2 regions of the Thermosynechococcus sp. B3 genome follow, and region 2 is predicted to be linked to the other one. Evidence: predicted binding sites of a transcription regulator. Region 2 holds the regulator's gene; the other holds the start of a gene.
The links. Region 2 encodes HrcA, which represses chaperone genes, less so after heat shock. Its sites were predicted from a motif close to TTAGCACTCNNANNNTNNGAGTGCTAA; they were not measured.

Region 1 (5,491 bases), 720 kb from region 2:
TATTGCCCAACCGCTGCCAATGATCCCAACCGATGGAGGTAATCACACTCACCAAAGGGGGCTGACATACATTGGTCGCGTCCAAGCGCCCCCCCAAGCCCACCTCTATCACCGCCACATCCACCCGCTGCTGGGCAAAATACAACCATGCCGCCGCCGTGATCACTTCAAACTGACTGGGGGGATAAGCCACCTGTGGCAGTACCGCTTCAATTTGTTGAATCAAGGTCAAAAAGACCTCAGGGGCAATGGGTTCACCATCGACACAAATCCGCTCACACCAACTCAACAGATGGGGTGAAGTATAACGCCCCGTGCGATAGCCCGCCGCCCGCAAAACACTATCCAAATAGGCACACACCGACCCTTTGCCATTTGTCCCCGCAACGTGGATCAAGGGCACCTGTAACTGGGGAGACCCCAAAGCACTCAGCAGCGCTTGGATGGGTTCAAGGCCAAGGCGCACCCCAAAGCGGGCGTAGGGACTTAGCGCCGCCGTCAGCGGATCACTCACAGCCTGATTGAAGCAGATTAGCGGGGTTCGCGGCGACCATTGCGCCATGTGGCCACAATGCGGGAGCCATCCGGTAGCGTAAAGACCCCCTGTCCTTCAAATAAGCCATTGCGAAACTGTCCGGCATAGCTTGTGCCATCTCCGAAGGAGAGCGTTCCAGTTCCATGATACTTGCCCGCTAGAAACTGCCCCTCATAGCGGGTACCGTCGGGAAAGGTGAGCACCCCCTCCCCATGGTATTGACCATTGAGAAACGTGCCCTCGTAGCGTTGACCATTGGCCAGTTGGAGAGTGCCCTTGCCATTGAAGATGCCATCCACAAAACCCCCTTCGTAGCGTCCCCCATCGGCATAGGTGAGCACCCCCTGACCGTGGTAGCGTCCATTGCGAAATTCCCCTTCATAGCGGTTGCCATTGGCCATTGTGAGGATACCTTGGCCATTAAAACGACCATTGAGCAATTCCCCTTTGTAGGTGCTGCCGTCGGGAAGTGTCATGGTAACATCCCCGGTGACACGCCGCCCTTCATAGACGGCAATTTGGGCAGTTACAGGAGCTAAGTGCAGGGTTGCACATCCTAAACCAACAAGGCAAGAACTCATCACCCAGCGGTAAATAACAGCAGGATTTGGGTTGTACAGATGAGTCATTACTGGACACTCCACAAGGGTGGACAATTGCAACTTCTCTAACTGGCACAGCTTGTCTCCTATGCAAACTTGGGGAGGAAACTCAAAGCTTTGTCTTGGAATCGGTCTCTGTGCCTGCAGCACTTTGAATAAGCAAGTCCTCAGGAGGGTGGTCAAACACTCTCTTGCGAGACGCAAAGGGTGGTATAGTGCTCCCTTGATAGCGTCTTGAGCAAAATCTTGATTGCAAGGATGTCCTCAAGCGCCCTCCCAACCCCCTGAGTGGGGCAGATAAATCTCTATGAAAGGGGGAAGGAGAATGTACCTCACTGGCAGTTAAAGCAGGGATGAGGGAGAATTGGACATGCAGCCCTCGCCAAGAGGCTGGCTTTCCGAAGGGCGCAGGGTTTTGTTTGGGGAGCGGAAGGTTGTGGATGGGCTGAAACGGCTCTTGGGCAGGGGTCACTCCTTGGGGTTGACCCTAGTATTGACACTGGGGGCGTTGCTGGTTCTCAGCCCCCTACTGGTGGTGCTCTGTACGTCGGGCTGGCCACCGGGAACCCTACCTACCCAATTGTTGCCACCCCAAGGCTGGACATGGCAGAGCTATCAGGCAGCATGGCAGCAGGGACACTTTATCTTGGCCTTTGCCAACTCAACGTTTGTGGCTTTGGCGGTAACGGCGCTCCAGTTGGTGACCTCAGCCCTAGCGGGTTACGCCCTTGCGCGACTTTCGTTTCCGGGGCAACAGACGATGTTGCTGCTGATGCTGGCAACCCTAGTGATCCCATTTCAACTTTTGGTAATCCCAATTTTCCTCATCCTCAAGGCGGGTCATCTGATCAATACCTATGGCGCCTTGATCTTGCCGACGGCGGCCAATGGCTTTGGCGTCTTTTTGATGCGGCAGTTTTTTCTCACATTGCCCGTTGCCCTTGAGGAGGCCGCCCTCTTGGATGGAGCCAATCGCTGGCAAGTGCTCTGGCATATTCTCTTGCCCCTGAGCCGACCGGCCTTGGTCACACTCTTTATCTTCACCTTCATTGGGGAGTGGAATGATCTCTTTAAGCCCTTGGTCTTTACCACCAAGCCAGAGCTGATCACGGTGCAGCTTTCCTTGGCCAATTTTCAGGAGCAGTTCACCAATGATTGGCCGTTGATGATGGCGGCGGCGGTGATTGCCACTGTGCCGGTGATGATTTTGTTTATCTTGGGTCAGCGGCAACTGATTCGCGGCATTGCCACAACGGGACTAAAGAGCTAAAGTTCCGTTCGGAAAACCGTACTGCAACAGGAGTTGCGATCGCCAACCGTCTCTCGCTACATTAGCACTCGAAGGGTGAGAGTGCTAAACAATTGCAAGTGATGCTCTTGCCCCCCAGAAACTGCGCGATGAGCCGTGCAGTGAGTGCTATCAATCCATACTCTTAGAATTGGGAGAACAGTACGCTATGGCAGCCGTATCTCTAAGCGTTTCAACTGTGAAGCCTTTGGGCGATCGCATTTTTGTCAAAGTCAGCGAAAGTGAAGAACGTACCGCAGGGGGCATCCTCCTGCCCGACAACGCCCGTGAAAAACCCCAAGTGGGCGAAGTGACCGCCGTCGGTCCTGGCAAACTCACTGAAGACGGCAAGCGTCAGCCCATGGATGTGAAAGTGGGGGACAAAGTGCTGTACTCCAAATATGCCGGTACTGAAGTGAAACTAGCGGGCGAAGACTACGTTCTCCTCTCGGAAAAAGACATCTTGGCCATTGTTGGCTAAGTCGCTGACACTCCTTCATTTCTGTGCGATTTTTCATCACTGTTGAACGATTGAGGTAGGAAACACCTATGGCGAAGCGCATTATCTACAACGAAAATGCTCGTCGTGCCCTCGAAAAAGGGATGGACATCTTGGCTGAATCCGTGGCCGTGACCCTTGGTCCCAAAGGGCGGAACGTGGTTCTGGAGAAAAAATTTGGCGCTCCCCAAATTGTCAACGACGGGGTGACGATCGCCAAGGAAATTGAACTGGAAGATCACATTGAAAACACCGGTGTGGCGCTGATCCGCCAAGCCGCCTCGAAAACCAATGATGCTGCCGGTGACGGTACAACTACGGCAACGGTTCTTGCCCATGCCATGGTGAAAGAGGGGCTGCGCAACGTGGCTGCCGGTGCTAACCCCATTGCCCTGAAACGCGGGATTGACAAAGCCACCCACTTCCTTGTCGAAAAAATTGCTGAACATGCCCGTCCGGTGGAAGATTCCAAAGCCATTGCCCAAGTGGCAGCGATCTCTGCCGGTAACGATGAAGAAGTGGGTCGGATGATTGCCGATGCCATGGACAAAGTGGGCAAAGAAGGCGTGATCTCCCTCGAAGAAGGCAAATCCATGACCACCGAACTCGAGGTCACTGAGGGGATGCGCTTTGACAAGGGCTACATCTCCCCCTACTTTGCCACCGACACCGAGCGCATGGAAGCGGTGCTTGATGAACCCTTCGTGCTGATCACCGACAAGAAAATTACCTTAGTGCAAGATCTGGTGCCGATCCTCGAACAAGTGGCTCGCGCCGGTAAGCCGCTGGTGATCATTGCTGAAGACATCGAGAAAGAAGCCTTGGCGACCCTCGTGGTCAACCGTCTGCGCGGTGTCTTGAATGTGGCTGCGGTGAAAGCTCCCGGCTTTGGCGATCGCCGTAAAGCAATGCTCGAAGATATTGCCGTCCTCACAGCGGGTCAAGTGATCACCGAAGATGCCGGTCTGAAGCTGGAAAATACCAAGCTGGATATGCTCGGTAAAGCTCGCCGCATCACCATCACCAAAGATCACACCACGATTGTGGCCGAAGGCAATGAAAAAGCCGTCAAAGCTCGCTGCGAGCAAATCCGTCGCCAAATCGAAGAAACCGACTCCAGCTACGACAAAGAAAAACTGCAAGAGCGGTTAGCCAAACTCGCTGGTGGTGTGGCGGTGATTAAAGTCGGTGCTGCCACTGAAACTGAAATGAAAGATCGCAAACTCCGTCTGGAAGATGCGATTAACGCCACCAAAGCCGCGGTCGAAGAGGGGATTGTCCCCGGCGGTGGTACCACCTTGGCTCACTTGGCGCCTGAGTTGAGCAACTGGGCGGCTGAGCACCTGACGGGTGAAGAACTGATTGGTGCCAACATTGTTGAGCGTGCCCTTAGCGCTCCCCTGCGTCGCATCGCTGAAAACGCGGGTCAAAACGGTGCCATCATTGTCGAACGGGTCAAAGAAAAACCCTTTGATGTGGGTTATGATGCCGCCAAAGATGAATATGTCAACATGTTCGATGCTGGTATCGTTGACCCTGCCAAAGTCACCCGCTCGGCTCTGCAAAATGCGGCCTCTATTGCCGGTATGGTGCTGACCACCGAGTGCATCATCGTTGACAAACCCGAACCCAAGGACAACAATCCTGCGGGTGCCAGTGCCGGCATGGGCGGTGACTTCGACTACTAAGCCCAATCCAGCGGTGAATCCCTCAGACTCACTGGGTTCACCGCAAGTAACCTAAGTCACACTCACAGCGGGGAAACCACACCCCGCTTTTTTTATTGGATGGTGCCAAACGGGTCTGGCAGCGTTGCTATAATAACCCTCAAGTAACGTTTTTTAACATTCGCAGTTTGCAGCATGGGCGATCCAGTGCCTACGGGTGAAATTCGGGTTCGGGGTGCACGGCAGCATAATCTGAAAAACATTGACCTCGATCTGCCCCGCGATCGCCTGATTGTGATGACAGGGGTTTCTGGTTCCGGTAAGTCCTCTCTGGCCTTTGACACGATTTTTGCTGAAGGGCAACGCCGCTATGTGGAGTCCCTCAGTGCCTATGCACGGCAATTTCTCGGTCAGTTGGATAAGCCTGATGTGGATGCCATTGAGGGGCTGAGTCCAGCGATTTCCATTGATCAAAAGTCCACTTCCCACAATCCTCGCTCGACGGTGGGCACAGTCACGGAAATCTATGACTACCTGCGGCTGCTCTATGGCCGTGCGGGTGAACCCCATTGCCCCCATTGCGATCGCTCGATTCGCCCCCAAGCCGTTGATGAAATGGTGGATCAGGTGATGCAGTTGCCCCCTCAGACCCGCTTTCAAGTCTTAGCACCCATTGTCAAGGGCAAGAAGGGCACCCACAAGAAGCTGCTAGCGAGTCTAGCCAGTGAAGGTTTTGTGCGGGTTCGGATTGATGGTGAGGTGCGCGACCTCAGTGATGCCATTGAACTGGATAAAAACCATGCCCACACGATTGAAATTGTTGTCGATCGCCTTGTGCTGAAGCCGGGGATTGAGGAACGCTTAGCGGACTCGCTGCGAACGGCGTTGCACCATGCCAAT
Region 2 (5,491 bases):
CGACCTTAGCCACCACCTTAACGCCGGAGATGGCACGCGATCGCCTCCATCAGTGGCAGCAAATTAAAGCCAAAGCCTTGGGTATGACGTTTCAGGTGGACAAACTAGCAACGATTTTGGCGGAGCCAGAACTCAGCCGCTGGCGATCGCGGGCACAGAGCTTAAAATCCGAGGGCAGCCATTGGGTCTATACCCTCAAGAACCTAGAAGTGAAGGAAGTCCGTCCCCGAGGGAGCGATCGCGTGGATGTATTGGCGGAAGTCAATGAGGATGCCCGTTTCTATGAACAGGGGACGCTACGCAATGATATTTCCTATAGCGATCCCTACCGCGTCATTTACACCTTTACCCGTCGCGGCAATCAATGGTTGATTCAACGCATGCAGGTGGTTAGCTAAGGGGCATTTCCACCTGTCGGCCAAACTTGAGATTCAAGAGAGACAACGACAGGATAAATAGGAATAAGACCAGTCCCATCGTACAGGCGTAGTTTATCTCTAAGCGCTGAAAGGCATTCTCGTAGATGTAATAAACAATGGTCTTGGAGCTATTGAGGGGCCCCCCTTGGGTCATGACATAGACCTCTTCAAAGACCTTCGTGGCAGAAATTGCTGAGATAATGCTCACCAAAAGAATATAGGGACGCATCAGCGGTAAGGTAATATCCCAATGCTGTCGCCAGCCGTCACTACCATCGAGTGCTGCCGCTTCGTAGAGTTCACCACTAATCCCCTGAAGTCCCGCCAGATAGATCACCATGTAGTAGCCCAAGCCTTTCCAAATCGTGACGGCCATGACACTAAAGAGGGCGAGTTGGGGACTTGTCAGCCAAGGAATCGGGGTGTCCCGCAGATGTAGACCCTGTACCAGTTGGTTGAAGAGGCCATTGGGGGCATAGAGCCAGCGCCAAGCAATCCCCGCCACCACCATTGAGATAATCACGGGGCTGTAGTAGGCAGCACGAAACCAGTGGATGCCCCGCAGGGGTTGATTGACCAAAATCGCCAACAGCAGGGGGGCGATCGCCAGAATCGGCACCACTACCACTAAATAGAGGAAAGTATTGGCCAAGGTTTTCCAGAAAACACCATCGCGCCACAATTGCGCAAAGTTGGCCCATCCCACCCACACAGGCGGACTCAGGAGATCCATCTCATAGCGAGTGAAACTAAGGAAAAAGGCCTGTAGGGCTGGCCAAAAGACCGTCAGTGTGAGTAACCCCAAGGCAGGGGCAAGAAAGAGATAGGAGGTGAGCGATCGCCCTTTCATTGGCTGCGGGGGTGCTGTTGACGATAGGCACGCATTTGCGCCACAAACTCGCCAAAGAGATAATCAGCATCGTGGGGGCCGGGGCTGGCCTCAGGGTGATACTGCACTGAGAAAATCGGCAATGTTTGGTGCTTCAGACCGGCAACGGTTTTGTCATTGAGGTTAAAGTGGGTAATCTCAACGGGGGTTTGGGCAAGGGATTCTTCAGTAATGGCAAAGCCGTGGTTTTGGCTGGTAATTTCCACTTGCCGCGTCAGGCCAGCGGGCTGGTTCAACCCCCGGTGACCAAATTTCAGCTTGAAGGTTTCCGCCCCCAAAGAAAGTCCCAACAACTGATGCCCCAGACAAATGCCAAACATGGGACGCTGAGCCACCAGTAATTTGCGTGCGGTTTCAATGCCTTCCTGAACCGCCGCAGGGTCGCCGGGGCCATTGGAGAGGAAAATGCCATCGGGGTCATAGCTGAGAATCGTTTCCGCTGGCGTATCCGCCGGCACGACAATCACACGGCAGCCATAGCTGGCCAAGCGACGGAGAATATTGCGCTTCACACCAAAGTCAATGGCCACAACTGTTAGCGGTGGCTCTTCGCTGGCCGTTTGGGGACGAAATTCCCAGGCCGGGGGCGTTGGCTCTGTCCATTCATAGGGGGTGCGGGTGGTCACCACCTTGGCTAGATTTTGTCCCTGCATACTGGGAGCGGCAAGGACTTTTTGCAGCAGTTCAATGGGATCAAGGATTTCCGTGGAGATGCCGCCATTCATGGCACCGACAGTACGAATTTTGCGGGTGAGGGCGCGGGTGTCAATCCCATAAATTGCGGGAATGCGATGGGCTTTGAGGTAATCAGGTAAGGATTGTTGCGATCGCCAGTTACTGGGAATGTCACAAATATGGCGAGCAACCGCACCGCGCACTTGGGGGCGATCGGATTCATCGTCTTCGGGCGTGGTTCCGGTATTGCCCAACTCAGGGTAGGTGAATGTCACGATTTGACCACAATAGCTAGGGTCGGTGAGTACCTCTTGATAACCCGTCATGCCGGTGTTAAAAACCACCTCTCCAATGGCCGTTCCCGGTGCCCCAAAGGAAAAACCGCGAAAGACTGAACCATCGGCAAGAACCAGCAAGGCGGGTGTCGGCATTTCAATATCTCCAACTGGGAAAGCCCAATAGTTTATTGTGCATGATAAAGCCGGCCGTTGACTGCACAAGAATTCTCTGATGTTTTGATTTTCTTACTTGCGGCGACTCACCTGTTCGGTTAGATAATCTGCCGCTGTGGCCACTAGGGGAATAATCCGTGCATAGGGCATCCGCGTCGGCCCTAGAATGCCAATACTGCCCACGGGGGAGTCCCCATAGCAGTAGCAGGAATAGACCAATGTACAGGACTGCATCGGCGCTAAGGTATTTTCACTGCCAATGCGGATTTGCACCTGCGAGGGGGCTTGGGTATCGGCACTGATCAAGGGAGCCAGTTGATCCTGTTGGTCTTCGAGAAGATGCAGTAGCATTTGTACCTGCTCCACTTGGGAAAACTCTGGCTGCTGGAGAACATCGGCAAGACCACTGATGACAAAGGAGGTGCCTTGCTGGCTGTAGCGATCGCTCAACTGCCGCAGTAGGGTCTGAAGCTGCTGACTGTAGGTCTGAAACTCCAAATCCAGTTTTTGCCAGTCAATGGCACTGAGTTCCACCAGCGATCGCCCCTGCAACTGATGGTTAAGAAAGTTGGTCAGTACCTGTACAGTCCGCTCCCGCAGCTCAGGCTCCTCTTCCCCTTGATCCAATTGGATCAGGGCGGATTGGGTTTCATAGGTATCGAGAACAAGAATGACCATCACTTGGTGCGGCTCTAAAGCCACCAGCTGAATGAGGCGAATCTGCCGCTCCAAACGATTGGGCAGCGTGATCAGCGTAATGTAACCGCTGAGATCTGAGAGCAACTGCGCCGCTTGCCGCAAGATCACCTCAAGACGTTGTTGTCCCCAGATAAACCGCTCACTCAAGAGGCTCTCGGCTTTGCGAGCCACATCGGGAATGGGCTGGATTAGTTCATCCACATAGACGCGATAGCCAGAATCAGAGGGCACCCGCCCTGCGGAGGTGTGGGGTTGGTAAAGCAGGCCACTTTTTTCGAGGAGCAGCATCGTATTGCGCACCGTGGCCGGGCTGACGTTGAGGTTGTATTCCGTGGCGATCGCCTTTGAGCCAACAGGTTCTGCGGTGGCAATGTAATGGTTAATGGTGGCGCCCAGAATTTGCTTTTGGCGATCGCTGAGTTCAATCGTCATAACCCCTTACACCTGTGACTTGTTATCTGTGTTTTTTATCTATCTATAAACTAGCCTTTGTATTTCAGCAATTCTGAGTTGCAACTTGCCGCTATGGCGATTGGTCTTTTGTGACTATAGCTATTCCAATCAAGAATGAGATATTATCCAGCACAATACTTGCGAATCACCTCATCAATCGAACTGTTTGACCCTGCATACATCCGCGCTCGCTTCAGCGCACTGAAGTCGTGCTCAATTACATTCAAATCAGGAGAGTATTTCGGTAAAAATAACACCTCGTGACCCGCCGCTTTGACCGCTTCCTGAATCGCCCCTTTCGGATGAATCGGTGCATTATCCATAATCAACAACGAAGGTCTCTTTAATGCCGGCAAACAGTACTGACTCAGCCAGCTCACAAACCCTACCGCATTCAAGTATCCGCAAAACAGCATTGGGGCGATGAAGTCTTTCTGGTGTCTATACCGTCCTGCGACTAAACTCTCTCTTTTCTGACGCTTCCCCGCTCGCTCTCCATCAATTCGTTGGCCTCGCGCTGACCACCCATACTCACACTCTACTCGAGAGTCAAACCCCGTCTCATCGATATAGACTACCGTTTCCTCCCCATGGCTCTCTACCCATGTGTCGAGCTGCTGTTGATACGCTTGCCGCTCTTCTTCACACCGTTCTTGGTAACGCATCTGTTTTTTTTTCGGGTGATGCCCATCTGGGCGAGGGCATAACTAATGGTGGAAACTTGAACGCCAAATCGCTGGGCACGGTCGATTAAACGGTCATCGGGATGGGCAGCAACATCGGCTGCTAAGGCCGCCCAATCCAGCTTCCAAGGACGACGGGGGACAACTGTGGGGGCTAAGTCGTCTCGCTTCAGCCAGCGATGGATAGTGGCGCGGCTCACCTGAAAAATTTGAGTCGCTTCACTGATTTTGCCACCTTGCTTGATATAGGAGACAACCCGCTCTCGTAAGTCCAAGCTATAGCTCATATTCTTGAGTAACATTCATGACTCTTTGAGTATAGCTTATCCCTCTTGAAAATATCTCATCTCCTTTCGAAATGGCTATAAAAACTCAGCTAGAAATGGCTAAGCAGTACTGCCAATGGGGGATTCCCAAATAAATTGCAGATGGATCGACCAAGGCTGGCAGGGGCGGCTGGTCACCTCGATCGCCCGCAAAAATTCCCGTAGATAAAACCGTTGCTCCGCTGCCGAGAGTTGGTACCAAAATTGCGGCTGACCAAGGGTCACCGCTAGTTGCACAAGATTGCTAGGAGGCAATTGCGCCTGCTGTGCTTCAAGTTGTGCCCGTTCCCCAGCCAGTTTATAGCGGCGCAGTTGAGCGGTTTCGGGATCCAAGAGGCCTTGGGCTTCTAGTTCGGCAAGGCGGTGCAGTTGGGTTTCAATTGCTTGCAGTTGAGCCGTCAGCGGTGGCGGCAGCAGCGACAGTTGGGCGATCGCGGGCGGCAGGCGCTCAGCAATTTGATCAATCACAGCAGCCAAAGCCGCGTCGTAGGGAATGCTGCGACACTTGGGGGAGAGGGGACAGTGGAGGGGACGCAAATAGGCATATTGGCTCGGTTGGCGGTAGGGTTGCACCTGAGTCCGGCCAAAGCGTTGCTGACATTGGCGGCAAATCACCAATCCCGCCAGAGGATGGGGGGCACTGGCACTGCGACGAGGCAGAGAGCGTTGGCGTCGCAACAGCCGATCCACCTGAGCCGCTTCATCGGGGGCAATCAGGGGGGCATGGGTCTGGGGAATCACCGTTTTCCCTTGGTAGTAGAGATGGCCGCGATAGACGGGGTGGGTCAACCAGCGCCGACCGGTCGCTACGCTAATCTGCTTGTGGTGGGTGGTGGCAATAAAGCGCACCGCCGCACTGAGGGAGCCATAGAGGAGAAAATGCTCGACAAAATCC

Region 1: groES (co-chaperone GroES) is a predicted target of HrcA. The motif match lies at 2,469-2,495, and genes of this name have one in related genera.

What each region holds. Positions count from the first base shown of each region.
Region 1 covers NZ_CP097584.1:1,772,353-1,777,843, reverse strand. The annotation lists gene M0646_RS08810 (folylpolyglutamate synthase/dihydrofolate synthase family protein) at 1-562, opposite strand, end outside; gene M0646_RS08805 (MORN repeat-containing protein) at 532-1,164, opposite strand; gene M0646_RS08800 (carbohydrate ABC transporter permease) at 1,583-2,407, shown strand; gene groES (co-chaperone GroES) at 2,595-2,906, shown strand; gene groL (chaperonin GroEL) at 2,975-4,612, shown strand; gene uvrA (excinuclease ABC subunit UvrA) at 4,787-5,491, shown strand, end outside.
Region 2 covers NZ_CP097584.1:2,496,036-2,501,526, forward strand. The annotation lists gene M0646_RS12325 (IMS domain-containing protein) at 1-398, shown strand, start outside; gene M0646_RS12330 (carbohydrate ABC transporter permease) at 391-1,269, opposite strand; gene carA (glutamine-hydrolyzing carbamoyl-phosphate synthase small subunit) at 1,266-2,414, opposite strand; gene hrcA (heat-inducible transcriptional repressor HrcA) at 2,508-3,566, opposite strand; partial or broken gene M0646_RS12345 (IS630 family transposase) at 3,710-4,557, opposite strand; gene M0646_RS12350 (recombinase family protein) at 4,657-5,491, opposite strand, start outside.